DNA from 4 places in the Enterocloster clostridioformis genome. Region 1 is predicted to be linked to each of the others. Evidence: riboswitches for the same ligand, from Rfam matches in the RefSeq annotation. Region 1 holds a riboswitch; each other region holds the start of a gene.
The links. A riboswitch is a leader RNA that binds a small molecule or an ion and turns the genes downstream of it on or off. The one in region 1 is predicted to bind thiamine pyrophosphate.
Positions count from the first base shown of each region.

Region 2: linked by a shared signal. The riboswitch ahead of thiM (hydroxyethylthiazole kinase) and the one ahead of thiC (phosphomethylpyrimidine synthase ThiC) in region 1 are both predicted to bind thiamine pyrophosphate.
Region 3: linked by a shared signal. The riboswitch ahead of thiW (energy coupling factor transporter S component ThiW) and the one ahead of thiC (phosphomethylpyrimidine synthase ThiC) in region 1 are both predicted to bind thiamine pyrophosphate.
Region 4: linked by a shared signal. The riboswitch ahead of LA360_RS11475 (thiamine-binding protein) and the one ahead of thiC (phosphomethylpyrimidine synthase ThiC) in region 1 are both predicted to bind thiamine pyrophosphate.

Region 1 is NZ_JAIWZC010000001.1:47,655-51,940, reverse strand. Features, by position in the region: gene LA360_RS00270 (sodium-translocating pyrophosphatase) at 1-879, shown strand, start outside; gene thiC (phosphomethylpyrimidine synthase ThiC) at 1,024-2,331, opposite strand; TPP riboswitch at 2,490-2,599, opposite strand; partial or broken gene dctP (TRAP transporter substrate-binding protein DctP) at 3,104-3,793, shown strand; partial or broken gene LA360_RS00255 (TRAP transporter large permease subunit) at 3,774-4,286, shown strand.
Region 2 is NZ_JAIWZC010000001.1:1,747,802-1,752,087, forward strand. Features, by position in the region: gene LA360_RS08670 (HAD family hydrolase) at 1-592, opposite strand, end outside; gene thiE (thiamine phosphate synthase) at 589-1,230, opposite strand; gene thiM (hydroxyethylthiazole kinase) at 1,217-2,038, opposite strand; TPP riboswitch at 2,315-2,420, opposite strand; gene LA360_RS08685 (Crp/Fnr family transcriptional regulator) at 2,593-3,252, opposite strand; gene LA360_RS08690 (ECF transporter S component) at 3,356-3,883, shown strand; gene LA360_RS08695 (permease) at 3,901-4,286, shown strand, end outside.
Region 3 is NZ_JAIWZC010000001.1:3,994,914-3,999,199, reverse strand. Features, by position in the region: gene thiE (thiamine phosphate synthase) at 1-488, opposite strand, end outside; gene thiM (hydroxyethylthiazole kinase) at 475-1,317, opposite strand; gene thiW (energy coupling factor transporter S component ThiW) at 1,338-1,874, opposite strand; TPP riboswitch at 2,060-2,169, opposite strand; partial or broken gene LA360_RS20135 (TnpV protein) at 2,253-2,474, shown strand; gene LA360_RS20130 (helix-turn-helix transcriptional regulator) at 2,785-3,681, shown strand; gene LA360_RS20125 (hypothetical protein) at 3,750-4,046, shown strand; gene LA360_RS20120 (ClbS/DfsB family four-helix bundle protein) at 4,156-4,286, shown strand, end outside.
Region 4 is NZ_JAIWZC010000001.1:2,256,211-2,260,496, reverse strand. Features, by position in the region: gene LA360_RS11490 (IS4 family transposase) at 1-641, opposite strand, end outside; partial or broken gene LA360_RS11485 (DNA-3-methyladenine glycosylase I) at 847-1,320, shown strand; gene LA360_RS11480 (hypothetical protein) at 1,678-1,899, shown strand; TPP riboswitch at 2,173-2,282, shown strand; gene LA360_RS11475 (thiamine-binding protein) at 2,362-2,658, shown strand; gene LA360_RS11470 (ABC transporter permease) at 2,627-3,400, shown strand; gene LA360_RS11465 (ABC transporter substrate-binding protein) at 3,445-4,286, shown strand, end outside.

The sequences.
Region 1 (4,286 bases):
CTGGTATGTGTGGGTGTTCTGATTTCCAACAAGCTTATGGGCCTTTACGGAATTGCCCTGGCAGCCGTAGGCATGCTGTCCACCACTGGAATCACCGTTGCCATTGACGCTTACGGTCCTATCGCTGACAACGCAGGCGGAATCGCTGAGATGGCTGGTCTGGATAAAAACGTCAGGGATATAACTGACAAGCTGGACTCAGTGGGCAATACAACCGCTGCCATCGGCAAGGGTTTTGCCATCGGCTCCGCTGCTCTTACGGCTCTGGCCCTGTTTGTATCCTACGCTGAGGCAGTAAAACTCACCACAATTGACATCCTTAACGCGCATGTCATTGTTGGACTTTTCATTGGAGGAATGCTGACTTTCCTCTTCTCCGCCATGACCATGGAATCCGTATCCAAGGCCGCCCATCAGATGATTGAGGAGGTACGCCGCCAGTTCAGGGAAAAACCCGGCATTCTCAAAGGAACGGACCGCCCCGACTACGCTTCCTGCGTATCCATCTCCACCAAAGCCGCCCTTCGGGAGATGTTCCTGCCAGGTCTGATGGCAGTGCTGGCTCCTCTGGCAACCGGTCTCATCCTGGGACCTTCTGCTCTGGGCGGGCTTCTGACCGGCGCTCTGGTAACCGGCGTATTAATGGCCATCTTCATGTCCAACTCCGGCGGCGCATGGGATAATGCAAAGAAGTACATCGAGGAAGGACATCACGGAGGCAAAGGCAGTGATTCACACAAGGCTGCTGTGGTTGGCGATACCGTAGGCGATCCTTTCAAGGATACCTCAGGTCCTTCCATCAACATTCTTATTAAGCTGATGACGATTGTGTCTCTGGTATTTGCTCCTTTGTTCCTGCGGTTTGGTGGATTAATTTAATCTCAAAGCCGAATTCTTTTTACGGCTACACAACAGTTAATGGGAAGGAAAATCCAAAACTCGGATTTTCCTTCCCATTGTTTTATTAAAATGCTGTTGGCAAAGGGCTGTATCCAGGCGGCAGCCTCCTTCCCTCCAACTCCATTACTCATCAAAAATACTCACTATTTCCCCATCCAATATCCGGTTCATGTTCTTCACGGCGCAGAAATTACCGCACATGGAACAGGTGTCCTCCTTTTCGGGTTTGGCCGATTCCCGGTATTTCCTGGCTTTTTCCGGGTCAATAGACAGCTCAAACATGCGCTCCCAATCCAGTTTTTTCCGGGCCGTACTCATCTCGCGGTCCCACTGTGCCGCACCTTTTATGCCTTTTGCAATATCAGCTGCATGGGCGGCAATCTTGGACGCCATGATGCCTTCCTTAACATCGTCCAGGTCCGGCAGTCTCAGATGTTCGGCCGGCGTAACATAGCACAAAAAAGACGCTCCGCTGGCGGCGGCAAGGGCTCCGCCTATGGCTGCGGTAATATGGTCATAACCCGGAGCAATATCTGTCACCAGAGGACCAAGGACATAAAAAGGGGCTCCCTGGCAGATAGTCTGCTGTATCTTCATATTGGACTGAATCTGGTCCAAAGGCATATGTCCCGGTCCTTCTATGATGACCTGCACATTCTTTTCCCACGCCCTTCTGGTCAGCTCCCCCAGCGTCACCAGCTCCTCAATCTGGGATATATCCGATGCATCCTCAATACATCCCGGACGGCAGGCGTCTCCCAGGCTCAGTGTCACATCATAGGCCTGACAGATATCCAGTATCTTCTCAAAATGCTCATAAAACGGATTTTCCTTTCCCGTCATTTCCATCCATGCAAATATAATAGAACCTCCCCTGGACACAATATTGGTAAGGCGCTTCGCCTTCTTGAAGCGCTCCGCTGTCTGCCGGTTGATTCCCACATGGATGGTCATGAAGTCCACCCCATCCTCCGCATGCATCCTTACGATATCCAGCCACTCCTGTGAAGTAATATCCTTCAGCGGTTTGTGGTAATAAACCACCGCATCATAGATGGGAACAGTGCCTATGATTGCAGGACACTGGGCAGTCAGCTTTCTTCTGAATGTGCGGGTATCCCCCCATGAACTCAGGTCCATGATGGACTCTGCCCCCATCCTCACCGCATCATTTACCTTCTGTAATTCCATTTCCAAGTCCTTGCAGTCCCTTGAAGTGCCGAGGTTTACGTTGATTTTCGTCTTAAGCCTGGATCCGATTCCATTTGGTTCCAGACAGGTATGCAGCCGGTTGGCAGGAATGACAGCCTTCCCCTCAGCCACCAGCCGCATCAGTTCAGCTGGTTCAAACAGTTCCTTATCCGCTACCCTTTTCAGCTCCTCTGTCAGGATACCTTTCCTGGCCGCGTCCATCTGCGTGGTATAATCCATATTTTCCTCCTCTTCGCCCGGAGCCCGCATGTGGTTAAAAGTAATTTTCACATGCAATCTATTAAACCGTGTTCGTTTGCCCGCGTCATGCCGGATATACTTCAGGACACAAAAAAGGCCCATACCGGTAAGGAATGGACCATTCATATCATGCAAGCTTGTACATACTCCATATTTCCCTACGTTGGCATTATCCAAATCAGGTTTAATAGGTCGAAGTTCGATTACTTCCTCTCAGCCTGCCCCACAAGCTCCCTGTTGTAATATGACTGAATACGGCAGTTCTCCCGCTGTATCCGAAAGGCATTTTCACCTCACTCTGTCAGTTTATATGGAAAATATCTGCTTGTCAACCATTATTCTCAATTGTTTATCCAATATTATCCTGCCTCCTCCCTACTATCGCACCTACTGCCTTCCTACCACATCCCCCTGTTTGAGAATAACAGTCAAAGAATTCTATCCATTATAACGTGTACGCTGAGTCATTACAAGAAAAAATACGCCCGCATCTGATATCCTCCCAGGAGCACCGCATTCCTCTCCTCCTTTTTCCCATTATACCATTGATTCCGTCTGTCTGCTATCTGTGCCGTTAATATCACGTTAAAAATCCGTTAAATTATTGCTAATACAATTACTGCTTTATGACAATAATTTACTCTCAAATATTAAAATTTTCCAGTGATTATACACAATTTTGTCGATATAATAAAAACCAGTTACATGTTCTGCAGACATTGACATACGCAAATAAAGAGAGGGATTGGAAATGGTGAGTGTTTTAATGAAAAGGCTTGCAATTGCAGCTGTGGCCGGCGCTGTCATGGTTTCGGCTTCCGGATGCAGCTTGGTTTCCTCAGGTAAAAGAATTATCCGCGTGTCGCACGCACAGTCGGAGACCCATCCTGAGCATCTGGGAATGCTGGCATTTAAGGAATATGTGGAAGAACGTCTGGGAGACAAATATGAGGTACAGATATTCCCCAATGAAATACTGGGATCTGCCCAGAAGGCAATCGAGCTGACCCAGACAGGAGCAATTGATTTTGTTATTGCGGGTACGGCAAATCTGGAGACATTTGCGGATGTCTATGAGATTTTCAGCATGCCCTATCTTTTTGACTCCGAAGAAGTCTACCGGTCTGTGATGGAAGACACGGATTATATGGAAAATATATACAAGTCCACGGACGAGGCCGGTTTCAGGGTGGTGACCTGGTACAATGCGGGAACCCGTAATTTCTACGCCAAGACTCCCATCAACACGCCGGATGATTTAAAGGGCAGGAAAATACGTGTACAGCAAAGCCCGGCCAGCGTGGACATGGTCAATGCTTTTGGCACGGCCGCTGCTCCTATGGGGTTCGGTGAGGTGTATACTGCCATTCAGCAGGGCGTTATAGACGGCGCCGAGAACAATGAGCTGGCCCTGACCAACGTCCATCAAGCTGAGGGAGCTGCCTAAAATTTTCCTGGACAGCGCAGAGATGACAGGCATTATCATCTTCCTTATCGGAGTATCCAGCATCATGAGCTGGGTCATGGCCTTCACCGGCATCCCCACCGCTGTATCGGAAGCCATGCTGGGAATCAGCACCAACCGCTATGTAATACTTTTTATCATCAATATTCTGCTGCTGATTGTGGGAACCTTTATGGACATGACGCCTGCCTGCCTTATCTTCACCCCTATTTTCCTTCCCATCTGCCGGGCGCTGGGCATGAATACCATCCACTTTGGAATCATGATGATATTCAACCTGTGTATCGGCACCATCACTCCCCCTGTGGGAACTACACTTTTCGTGGGAGTAAAGGTGGGAAAGACAAAGATAGAACAGGTTATCCGTCCTCTGCTCTACTACTTTGGCGCCATCTTTATCGTGCTGATGCTGGTATCCTATATACCGCAGCTGTCACTGTGGCTTCCGGGTCTAATGGGTTATGTATAA
Region 2 (4,286 bases), 1.7 Mb from region 1:
TACAGATTTCCTCCTGATTCTTTTCATGGCTGTCATACACCGCCGCTACCGGAAACCCGGCCGCTTTCGCCGCTTTGACGGCATAGAGCGCATCGTCAAACACAACTGTCTCTGCCTTCTTTGTTCCCAGGAAGCGAAGCGCTGCTTCAAAAATTTCCGGTTCGTCCTTGCCGTGACCCACCTCGTTGCAGGTAAAAATCTCCCCAAAACAGGACAGCACCCCACACCGCTCCAGGGCATCCTCCACTAGATACCGGTCTGTGGCAGTGGCGATACACAGCTTGACTTTGCTCCGCTGGAGCTGTGCCAGCAGCTCCTTTACTCCCGCCTTCAGCGGAACCTCAAAACGGTAATACCGCTCCAGCATGGCGTTGACCCCAGCCATAATCTCCTTAATACTCAGCGTCACACCATACTCTGTCTGGTAATAGCAGGCCGCCTGGTGCAGGCTCATATTTTTAAACGTATCGTTCAAATTCTCCCGCGGCTCATATCCGATGGAGCGCAAATAGGTCTCGCCAATCGTATCCCAAATAAACATGGAATCCAACAGCGTACCGTCAACATCAAAAATCACGCCGCAAATCCTCATGCCCTTACCATCCTCTCTGCCAGCGCCCGAAGCTCCTGGCAATTCCTCTCAATATCCTCTGCCGAGAAGATGGCGGATACCAGGGCCGCCCCGTCCACGCCGCTGCCGGCCAGGCTAAGAAGGTTGTCCCGGTTGATGCCGCCGATAGCTACGATGGGCACATCCACCGCGCTGCAAATATCCCGTAGGGTCTCGCTGGTCATCTGGTCCGCGTCAGCCTTGGTGCTTGTGGGAAACACCGCTCCCAAACCCAGGTAGTCCGCGCCGTCGTGGACAGCCTGACGGGCCTCCTCAACCGTGTGGACAGAGACACCGAGAATCATCGCGTCCCCCACCCGGCGGCGGACCTCCCCCGCCACCATATCTTCCTGGCCCACATGGATTCCGTCCGCCCCGCATGCGACGGCAATATCCACGTTGTCATTCACAATAAAGGGTATGTGGTACCGGCGGCACAGGGCGCAGATGTCCTTAGCCTCCTGAAGAAACGCCGCTTCGTCCAGCTCTTTCTCCCGCAGCTGCACACAAGTTACGCCGCCTTTCAATGCCGCTTCTACCTGCTCATAGAGAGTCTGCTCCCCGCTCCAGGTCCGGTCGGTGACAGCATAGAGCAGCATATGCCGCTTATCGCATTTCATAGTTTGCTCCTTTCTCCAGTTCCGCCGGGGTCAGGCGGTACATGGCGTCGATAATATAGTTCCGGTAAGAGGCGTTACCGTCCAGCCCTGTCATACGTTTGTAGGCGACTTCTCCGCACAGACCCATGGCGCACACGGCGGCCGCAGCGGCCTCCAGGGACTGATCCGGGTTTGCTGTGACAAAGGCCGCAGTCAGAGCAGAAAGCTGGCAGCCGGTTCCGGTGATGGAGGACATCTCCGGACGGCCGTTGCGTATACAAAAGGCCCGCTCCTCATCCGCCACAATGTCAATCGCTCCGGTAACGGCAATCACCGCCCCAATGCGCCTTGCAAGCTCCTTGACGAAGGATACTGCCCCATCCAGATTGTCTTCAGTCACCCGATCCGCCACATCAGCATCCACGCCCTTGGTGGTGCCGCTGCCGGAGGCAAGGGTCTTGATCTCCGAGATGTTGCCCCTAATTACCGCGAACTTCACTTCCTTTAGCAGCCGGAGGGCCGTGTCCGTCCGTAGCGTGGAAGCCCCGGCTCCCACCGGGTCCAGTACTACGGGGTGCCCCAGCTCGTTGGCACGCTTCCCGGCGGCAAGCATGGCCGGAATGGTGCGCTGATTCAGCGTGCCGATGTTGATGGTCAGTCCGCCGCAGATACTGGTAATCTCCACAGCGTCCCCCGGATCATCCGCCATAATAGGTGAGCCGCCGCAAGCCAGCAGCATGTTTGCGCAATCGTTGACAGTGACATAGTTGGTGATACAGTGAACCAGCGGGGATTTCTGCCGGACACTTTCAAAAATCTGTTCAAACATAGTATGATACTCCTTTGTAATGAGAGAAAACGGCCCTGTATAGCGGCGCCTTCCCCTAATGATGACAGACCGCTAGAGTCTGCCGGTTGGAAAGATTCGGTCGAGGCTTACTGGCCTCCTCTCACGCCGGAACACGGCTTCCCATCGCTGTCATACAAGGTTCAGGGCGCTCCCCCTCAACCCGCCGCAGGCATACCGCGGTTGCTGTTCTCACATCCTTTCCTTCAAAAAGCGCAAAAAAACAGGAGACACCTGCATAGGATGCCCCCTGAAAAAGTACCAATCTCCACGACTTCCTCCGGCGGCATTATCCGCATCAGGTTCAAGGGTCGAAGGTCTACCTTCCTCTCAGCCTGTCACACAAGCTCCCCTGTTTATTCTGTTAGCGCTATTATAGCATTCCAGTTTTTGCTTTGCAAGTGGCGGCCGCAGGAAAACTTGATTGGTATCAGCGCTTTTTAGAAAACCACTCCTCCATTGTCTGCAACAATTCCTCTTCCTCAATCACATAACTTCCTACAAAGTGCTTACAAGAACCTCTGCTTCTATGCATCTCAAATCAGTCTAAACGTGTTTTTATGATAATCAATAATCCCGTCCCGCTTCATGTAGGACAGCTCTCGTGAAAGTGCGCTGCGCTCCACGTTGAGGTATTCTGCCATAGAGTTTCTATTCATCGGAATCGTAAATGTTCTTTTTTGTTGTTCGCGGGCTATACACTGTAAGTAGGTCAATATTTTCTCCCGTATTGTCGGACGCAGCAGACAATCTATACGTTCGTGCAGTACAAGCCCCTTTTTGGCAACAATGCTTATATAGTTGCGTAATAGCCTGTCATGCCGGGGGCAGGCCTTTTCGCACCGGGCCAATACGCGTTCAAAAGGGATTTGCAATACCAGGACATCATCCTCCGCCTGTACAGTAACAGGACTTTTGTGTTCTAAACTTGCCGCTAAAATAACCCCTATCTCGCTTCCCTTTTTCAGAAGAGAAATAAGAATCACTCTGTCAGAGGGATCCCACTTTATTGCGCGTCCATGCCCTGATAGCATAATTCCGAAGTCGTATACCTTGTTCCCTTCCTCAATGATATAGTCGCCTTTGGCGTACCGGACATACTTTGCACAGAGGCAATAAAGGAGCCCATCAATTTCCTCTGGTTCAATGGCGAAAAATAGATTTGTCTGCTTTAAATCTTCTATAAACTCACGCATCACAATAACCTCGTTTTTTGTTGCGTGTGCAACAAGGCATTTGTCAAAATTGTACTATAATAAAATCTGAAAAACAAGAGAAGAGAAAGGAAATCTCAAAATTATGATCAAAGAAAGAACGCTTTGGATTACCCGCACAGCAGTTTTTATCGCCTTACTTGTCGTATTGCAGGCGGCTACCGGAGCATTAGGGAGCACTATTATTACTGGGTCTGTTGTGAATATGCTGATGATTGTTTCCGTTATGACCTGCGGCATGATGTCAGGACTTTGCGTTGCTGTCATTTCGCCTGTTATGGCGAAGCTGATTGGAATAGGCCCTCTTTGGAGCCTGATCCCCTTTATCGTGGCAGGAAACATTACCCTCGTGCTGATTTGGCACTTCATTGGCAACAGGCGTTGGGGGCATAAATATACCGCACCAATGATTGCTTTGGCAGCTGCGGCAGCCGCCAAATTCTTGGTCCTATACCTTGGAATCGCGCAAATAGCCGTGCCGTTCTTTTTAAGATTACCGGCTCCGCAGGCGGCGGTGATTTCGAATATGTTCTCTATACCACAGCTGCTAACAGCCCTTTTGGGCGGCGGTGTTGCGCTGTTGGTACTTTCGCCGTTAAAAAAAGCAATCTAGGGAGGGCGTGAACAGAGTTGAACACAGTTTTTACCTATTCGTTCTATGGTTTAGCAGCACTTTTACTGCTTTTCTCTTTTTTGAAAGACAAAAGAAAAACACTATTATCCTTAAAAAAGGCGTGGAAGATGTTTACAGGCGTCCTGCCGCAATTTGTTGCTATCCTGCTTTTTGTTGGGGTGGCGCTTGCGGTGCTTTCGCCGGAGACAATCAGACGCATGATAGGCGAAGAAACGGGTTTTATCGGCATGCTCTTAGCTTCGCTTGTTGGTGCGTTTTCGTTAGTACCCGTTATGATTGCTTTCCCCATTGTTTCGGAACTTCTGAAAAGCGGCGCGGGCATAATCCAAATGGCGGTATTTGTTTCTACGCTCACTACGGTTGGGCTGATCACGATCCCGAT
Region 3 (4,286 bases), 3.9 Mb from region 1:
ATGTCCACACTGTCGCAGATTGCATTCAGGGTCTCCATTGTCATGGGCCGCGCATCTGCTTTTGTACTGGTGCCGAATATGGCTCCGCTGCCCAGATAATCCGCGCCTGCTGCCTGGGCTGCTCTGGCCTGGTCCACTGTTTTTGCCGTAACCCCCAGTATACGGTCAGGTCCCAAAAGCCTTCTGGCCTCAGATGCCTCCATATCGTCCTGCCCCACATGGAGCCCGTCCGCGTGACAGGCCAGGGCCAGCTCCAAATTGTCGTCTATGATAAGGGGCACATTATATTTTTCTGTGATTTTGCGGATGGCGCAGGCCGTTCTCAGCACTTCCTCAAAATTCCCTTTGTCCAGTTCCTTTTCCCTGAGCTGAACCATGGTTGCGCCGCCTTTTAACGCCTCCTCCACCTGCTCCTCCAGAGAAAGCTTCCCGGTCCATGCCTTATCGGTTACTGCATAAATCAAAAGCTGTTTTCTATCGAATCTCAATTTTCTTACCTCTCTCCAGTGTCTCGTCATCCAGAAGGCTCATTTTGTCCATCAGATACATGCGGAATGTACCTGTCCCGCCTCCCCTCCCCGCAGTCTCTCCGGCCGCCAATTCTCCGCAGAGCCCGTGCGCGCTGAGGGCCATGACCACAGCTTCTTCCAGAGGGCCGTCCGGTCCCAGTTCCCCATACAGACCGCAGAACGCTCCCATAAGCCCGTCCAGCATACAGCCGCTGCCTGTAATTCTGGCCATCCAGGGATGGCCGTTTCTGACAATGAACCTTCTTTCTTTTCCGGCCACCACATCCTCTTCCCCGGTCATGACCACAACCGCGCCTGTAAGGTCCCTCAGGGAACAGGCGGTTTCCAGGCGGCTCTCAATCGTACCAAAGGTTCCCGAATCCACGCCGCAGGTATTTCCCGCCTCATGTCCCCTCAGTTCCTGGTTCAGGGCCCGGATTTCCGCCTCATTTCCCCGGATGACAGAAGGAGCGGCCTTCCGGATCATATCAATGGCTGTCTGTCTGCGAAACCGTGATGCAGTGACTCCTACCGGGTCCAGGATAACGGGAAGGCCCAGAACGGCAGCTTTTCTTCCCGCTGCCTCCATGGCCGGTATGGTTTTTTCTTCCAGGGTTCCCAGATTAAGGACAAGACTGCTGCAGATGGAGGTAACGTCCTCCACCTCATGCAGCCCCTGGGCCATAACAGGGGAACCGCCTGCGGCCAGCACCATATTGGCCACATCCCCTGCCGTAACATAATTGGTTATACAGTGGACCCTGGGAGAGCGCTCCCTTAAGTCCTTCATCCATTGTCTCCGCGTCATCTGATTTATCCTTTTTCCTGTTATCTTCCCATGGCTTTGCCGGTCTGTACATCCAGATCCAGCATCCGCCTCATATACTGAAACGCGCCGGACTTATACAGCACCCCAATCAGGAACGCGGCAATGACCGTGCCGCACATGGTGCTCATAAGGAATGGGATTACATAGGCAAAAATGGCCGCTTCCTTCCCCATAACCAGTGTGGCCACCGGATAGCAGAGCATTCCGCCCAGTATGCCGGTGCCAAACACTTCCCCAAAGTAGGCCAGTGTCAGCCTGCCGAAACGCTGGTACAGATACCCTCCTAAAAATGCTCCCACCATACTTCCCGGAAATGCCAGCAGACTGCCCGTCCCCATCAGATTCCTGATAAACGATGTGCAGAACGCCATCCCCACGCCATACCACGGCCCAAGAAATACGCCGGCCAATACATTGGCAAGGTGCTGAATCGGAAAACATTTGGATGCCCCTATGGGGATGGAAAAGCCGGATAAAGACACGGCCACCGCTGTCAGCATGGCGCTTACCGCCAGTTTCTTAATGTTTACTTTCATAGTCATAGTCATACCTCCATGTTTTTTACTCGGAGCCCGCCTATCTTCCTGGTAGAGAGGCATATTCTCTGGTACAGCGGCGTATTGCCTGCACAGCTCTAAAGCCCTCATATGTCCGAACCGCGGTGAAGGCTGAAAAAAGCCCATACCGCGCGGGATATGGACTTAAATTACGCATTTAATACACATACATGTCTCATATTTCCCTACGTTGGCATTACCCAAATCAGGTGCGATAGGTCGAAGTTTGATTACTTCCTCTCAGCCTGCTTCACAAGCTCCCTGTTGTTATTTAGCATAGCACCGGACTATTTATTTGTCAATCAGTAATGAATGAAGCCAGATAAGGAGAAAACTCAAAAATGTGTTTAAGACAGCAGGCACAATAAAGTTATATACACCAATCTTCTGACAAGCGGCAGGCTGAACGCCTACCTTGCGGAGATTAATAAACAGGCGCAGGAACGCTTTGAAAGGCTCGTAGAGCAAATGAAGCAAGCACAGGGCATAACGGAACAGCTAAAGGCAAAAAATGCCTTGGAATGGACAGGACGCCTTAATAATATAAGGGCTTGTGCAGGGGAGATTGTGGAAACGTAAATCATTTACGCATAGATGTAACGCATAAAGAACTGAAATTGGAGAGCAGGTATATAAAGTTTCTTGCTCTCTTTTTTAAGGAAAAAGCGGCTGAAATATAGGCGCTGCAATGAGGAAAATCGTTACCATCATTGTTTTTCGGGTGGTAAAAATTATGTGGCCGTTTGAGTAGAAACTACAAGTTACGAGATAAAAAAATCATATATGCTCGCTTGGTTGATAATGGGAAGAAAAATGATTATAATAAATATTGACGCATCGTGTCAGGTTTTTGGTAGTATTCTATTATCATCAAAGGGAGGAACTGACAATGCAGGAAAGCAGATTATTTAAGATTGTGTATTATTTACTCGATAAAGGACAGGCTACCGCTCCAGAATTAGCAGAAAAATTTGAAGTATCTGTAAGGACAATTTACAGAGATATTGACGCTTTAAGCGGCGCGGGCATTCCCGTTTATGCAGAAGCAGGGCGAAACGGCGGCATTCATTTAATGAATGATTTTGTTTTAGATAAAGGGGTGCTGTCTGAAGAAGAAAAGCAGGAAATTCTAACAGCCCTGCAAAGTATCAATTCTATGAACAATATCGACAACAATCAGACATTGCAAAAACTTTCTGCAATATTTAATATGAGTTCGGAAAACTGGCTTGAAGTGGATTTTTCCAGATGGGGCAATCATGGAACGGACAATGGGAAATTTGAATTGCTAAAATCAGCGGTAATTCATCGAAAGTGCGTAAAAATAACCTATGCAAATTCCAGCGGAATAATTAACGAAAGAATTGTCCAGCCGTTAAAAATGTCATATAAGTCTATGTCATGGTACTTAAAAGCATATTGTATGGAAAAACAGGATTATCGTATTTTTAAGCTGACCCGTATGATAGATTTAGAAATGCTCACGGACGGTTTTTGCAAAAGCTCTTTTCCAGAATTAGATGAATCATTAGGGCAAGCCTACAATACAATCGTACTGCGTTTCCAGAAAAATATGTCATACCGTGTTTATGATGAATTTGATAAAACCCAAGTAAGTAAAAAAGAAAATGGGGATTTAATCGTATCCGCCCCAATGCCAGAAGATGAATGGCTAATCGGGTTTTTATTGTCATTTGGAACACAAGTAGATATTATAGAGCCTGCATATCTGAAAGACATTGTGGCAGAGCAGGCAAAGAAAATTTATGAGAAATATAAATCTTGACACAGGGCGTCAGTATATGTGTGATATAATTTGCCTGTAAATTCTATTTGAGAAAGCGGGGAGTGAAAGTGAAACATGAATGGAAAAAGCAGGAGAAAGAAATATATGGTGTAAAAACAAAACCTTGTGTTGTTGATGTTCCTGCTCAAAAATATATCATTGTTTCTGGCAATGGAAATCCTAACGATGAAATCTTCTCAGATAAGGTTGCGGCTCTGTTTTCGATGGCATATAAAATTAAAATGGCATATAAAGCACTTGCCGAAAAAAGCAACGAAATAACAGATTATACAGTATATCCGTTAGAGGAAATATGGAACATGGTTATAAGCGTATGGGGAAAGAACACCGTGAAATATATTTGAATAATGCTAACCGTACAGAAAAAGCCAACTTAAAAACAACCTTGAGATACAAGGTTACAGATATAGAAAAATAACAACATACTGTTATAAAAGAGAAAAGGAAATGAATATGGGCAGACCAACAGCAAAAACAGATTTACTAACAGCCGCTACCGCTAATTATGAAAAGTTAAATACTCTTGTTTCTGAGCTGACAGAAAAAGAATTATCAACTTCGTTTGATTTTTCAGGTGATGAAAA
Region 4 (4,286 bases), 2.2 Mb from region 1:
AAAAAATACTGGCCTTTTTCCTTCACATGTGCCATGTTGTTGTAAGAACAATAGCCCCTGTCACCGATAAAAACATCTTTTGTACCAGTCAGTAAATCGTGGCGGTCGACCATTTCACAGAAAGCACTAAATTCATCTTTCTGATGGATCGGCTGGATCAGCGCATCGGAATAAGTGTGCTTCTGTAAGTCGTAAAAAGCATTCAGATGCATACTGTAAAAGCCCTTTATTGAATGTCCATCAGAGACATGATACTCTTCTGGGGCGAAAGCAGGTTTACTGAAAAAGGTAAAGGTGGAGCCATCTGCAGCAAGAAAGCGGTAGCGTAGCTTTTTTTGGTCATAAAAGGAAGCAAAATGGTTAAAATGCCGAAATACAGCTTCCAGGGCATCCGGGCTAAGCTTTGCGCGTTGCTGGTTGAGTGCCGAAGCAGTTGGCGACTGTGGATCCATGTCGAAGAAGTCCAGCAATTCATTTTTTGTGCTGGAGGAGGCTTGGGAAACAAGGAAAGTGATAAGCTTATCGGCGGGGAACTTCCTGTTCCTTGTCAGATCGGTGTCCGAATAGGTAAATTCGGAGATTACGGATGAAACAAGATGGACGGAATGGGAAAAGCATTGTTTAATTTTTTGATGGAACATTGTGTGTACCTCCTTGAATTAGAATGAATTTATGATTCTAATCCAAGGGCCGCTCTCGCTACCTATTAAAGTCAATCAGTAGCGAGAGCGGCCGCACATTTTGTGGTGTATGTCAACTGTTTTTATGAAAAAAGGGAAAAATATGGTTAGACACCCTTCATTAAGAATCTAACCATAATATTGCAAAGCGTTAACTAAATGACATTGCGGGCTGAACTGGAACATGATGATACAGAAGCGGGAAATCTTCCGCCAGTGTTTTGACGGGTTTGATTACGACCGGATTGCGGCGTATACAGAGGCGGATATTGAACGGATTCTGACCTGTGAAGGAATGATTAAATCCCGCAGAAAGGTAGAGGCTGTCATTCATAATGCCAGGTGTTTTCAGAAGGTCAGGGAGGAATACGGCTCATTCAGTTCGTACATATGGAGCTTTTCCAGGGGAAAAACCATTCTTTATGCAGGCCATCAAAAGGGAAACATTCCGGCCTGTAACGCCTTGTCCCGGCAGGTCAGCCAGGAGTTAAGAAAACGTGGATTTAAGTATCTGGGGCCGGTAACGGTTTACTCTCATCTCCAGGCCTGCGGCGTGATTAATGACCATGTGGAGGGATGTTTCCGGTATCGTGATATTGTGGAGCATTATCCCACCGTGAAGAAGCGGGAAAAGGAGTAGGATGCATATATAACAGTTATCTGTAATGTGGCGATGAAAGGGATTCCGGGCTCTGGGGCCGGGAATCCTTTTTGCTTGTCCGCGCTGGCTTTTGCGGTCTCCGGCCGGAAGTATTCCTCTTACACATGCGACAGAAAAGCTTTAACTGAAATTAAGAAAGACGAAAAGAACAAAGACGAAAAGAACAAAGGCTGCATGCGCGCTACCATAGAATTATCAGAGGTGCCGGTACACTTGATGGCCAGTACGCTGGCGCCGCGTGAAGCGAGAAGGAGACTATTATGAAAATGAGATGGCGTGTGGCGGCGGACAGGCGTACCCTTATCTGTTCTGGGAAGGAGAGGACCGCACAGAGTAATGAAGGGCAGTCCTTACAACCTGATTACATTCCAGAAGGAAGCCTATGAGGAGACGGCCAGACTTCATATTTCGCCAAAACCGGACAGCATCCTCCGGGTATTCATGGTATACACACCGCTGGCTCAGCCCGTCCAGGTGGAGGAACCGGAGTTAAATGCGTTTGAGAGGAAGGGCTTCACTGCGGTGGAGCGGGGAGGAAAGGAGATTTTGGCAGAATGATAGTAAAACCTGTTGTCACTATAAGAAAACCGGATATCCCGCCGGGGCTGACATACAGTCCTGTCCTGAACTGCTTAAAAGAGTGCCGGACATTGCATATGCGGTTTTGGACCGTTCCGGCACCCAGGCGTGTTACAGGGCATTTCAGGATATCTGAAATGTGCGCATGACAGTGTACTGTACGCATGACAGGCCTTGCGGATCCTATGACAGCCGCAGGGCAGAGCAGCAGTACCTATTGACTTTTAAAATGAGCCGTAGTATACTTGTCCCAACAATGAAAAGGGGTGCTGGAGTGGAATCCGGCTGAGATGGAATATGTTCTGAACCCTGATACCTGATCTGGATAATGCCAGCGTAGGAAGCCTGCAGAAGATGTAAGTTTTTGTGAGTTTTATCCCGCCCGTAATATCCGGACGGGATTTTTTGATCCATATGATTTGAAGAGAAAAGGAGAACAATATGAACGCAAGCGTAGCAATCCAGTCACTTCCAAAGGCAGCTGATGATGAGGAATTAATCCGTATCGTGGACCAGGTCATCGATTACATCAAGAGCACGGGGTTAAACTATTATGTAGGTCCCTTTGAGACAACCATTGAAGGGGATTATGACCAGCTGATGGATATTGTAAAAGAGTGCCAGTATATTGCGGTCAGGGCGGGCGCCCCCTCTGTGGCCGCATATATTAAGGTTTCTTACCACCCCGAAGGAGATGTGCTTACCATTGAAAAGAAAGTTACCAAGCATCACCAGTAAACTGTGGTCTGTTTCCGCCATCCTGTCCATTCTCATCCTGTGGCAGCTTTCTGTATCCTTTGGACTGGTGGAGGGCTTCATGCTGCCTTCCCCGGTTCAGGTAGCCGGTGCATTTATGAAGGAATTCCCGGCCCTCATGGAGAATGCCAGGATTACACTGGCCGAGGCCGGGCTGGGGCTGGCTTTGGGAATTGCCGCGGGCTTTGGGGCCGCAGTGCTGATGGACCGGTTTGACAAGGCATACAAGGCTTTTTATCCCATCATTGTACTGACCCAGACCGTGCCGGCGGTTGCCATAGCGCCTCTTTTGGTGCTGTGGTTTGGCTATGAAATGACTCCAAAGGTCATACTCATTGTGATTACCACATTTTTCCCCATCACGGTGGGGCTGCTGACCGGATTCAGGGCTGCTGACCCGGATGCGGTGAATCTGTTAAAGGCCATGGGAGCGGGCCGGTTCCAGATATTCCGCTATATCAAGCTGCCGGGAGCCATGGGCCAGTTTTTTTCCAGTCTCAGGATATCTGCCTCTTACGCGGTGGTGGGAGCCGTGATTTCTGAGTGGCTGGGTGGTTTTGGAGGACTGGGCGTATACATGACAAGGGTTAAGAAGGCATTTTCCTTTGATAAGATGTTCGCGGTCATTTTCCTCATATCGGCCATCAGCTTAATTCTGATGTGGGCCGTGGAACTGCTTCAGAAAAAATGTATGCCATGGGAAAATAGCCGAAAACATAAATAGAACGGGAAAACTATATCCGGCGTTTATAAGAGGAGAGATTGAAAATGAAACATAAATGTGCAAGTATGCTGCTGGCCTCCCTTTGCATGGGAGTACTTCTCACCGGGTGCGGCAAAGCCCCGGATTCAGGAGAGAATACCGCCTCTGGCCAGGCCGCGGAGGATACACGGAAAGAGAACGTAAATAGGGAAAGCGCAAGCCAGGAGGAAGAGGGGGCGAAGCAGGATGTAAGAAAGCTGACATTTGTCCTGGACTGGACGCCTAACACCAACCACACAGGCCTCTATGTTGCCCGTGAAAAGGGATATTTTAAGGATGCCGGCCTGGAGGTGGAGATTGTGCAGCCGCCGGAAAACGGGGCGGAGGTACTGGCAGCTTCCGGAAAGGCTCAATTTGCAATGTCCTTCCAGGACAGCCTGGCGCCGGCATTTTCAGGGGATAATCCCCTTCCGGTAACCGCTGTGGCAGGTGTTATACAGCACAATACATCGGGCATTATTTCCAGAAAGGGTGAGGGAATGGACCGCCCAAGGGGACTGGAAGGGAAAAAGTATGCCACCTGGGACCTTCCTGTGGAAAAGGCGACCATTAAGGATGTGATGGAAGCGGACGGAGGGGATTTTGATAAGGTTGAACTGATTCCCAGCACAGTGACGGACGAGGTGACGGCTCTCAGGACAAAATCTGTGGATGCCATATGGATTTTCTATGCATGGGCAGGCGTAAAGACAGAGCTGGAAGGTCTGGAGACAGATTACTTTGCCTTTGCGGATTTGGATTCTGTATTTGATTTTTATACGCCGGTCATCATAGCCAACAATACATTCCTGGCGGAAGAGCCGGAGACAGCCAGGGCATTTCTGGACGCGGTCAGCAGGGGATACGA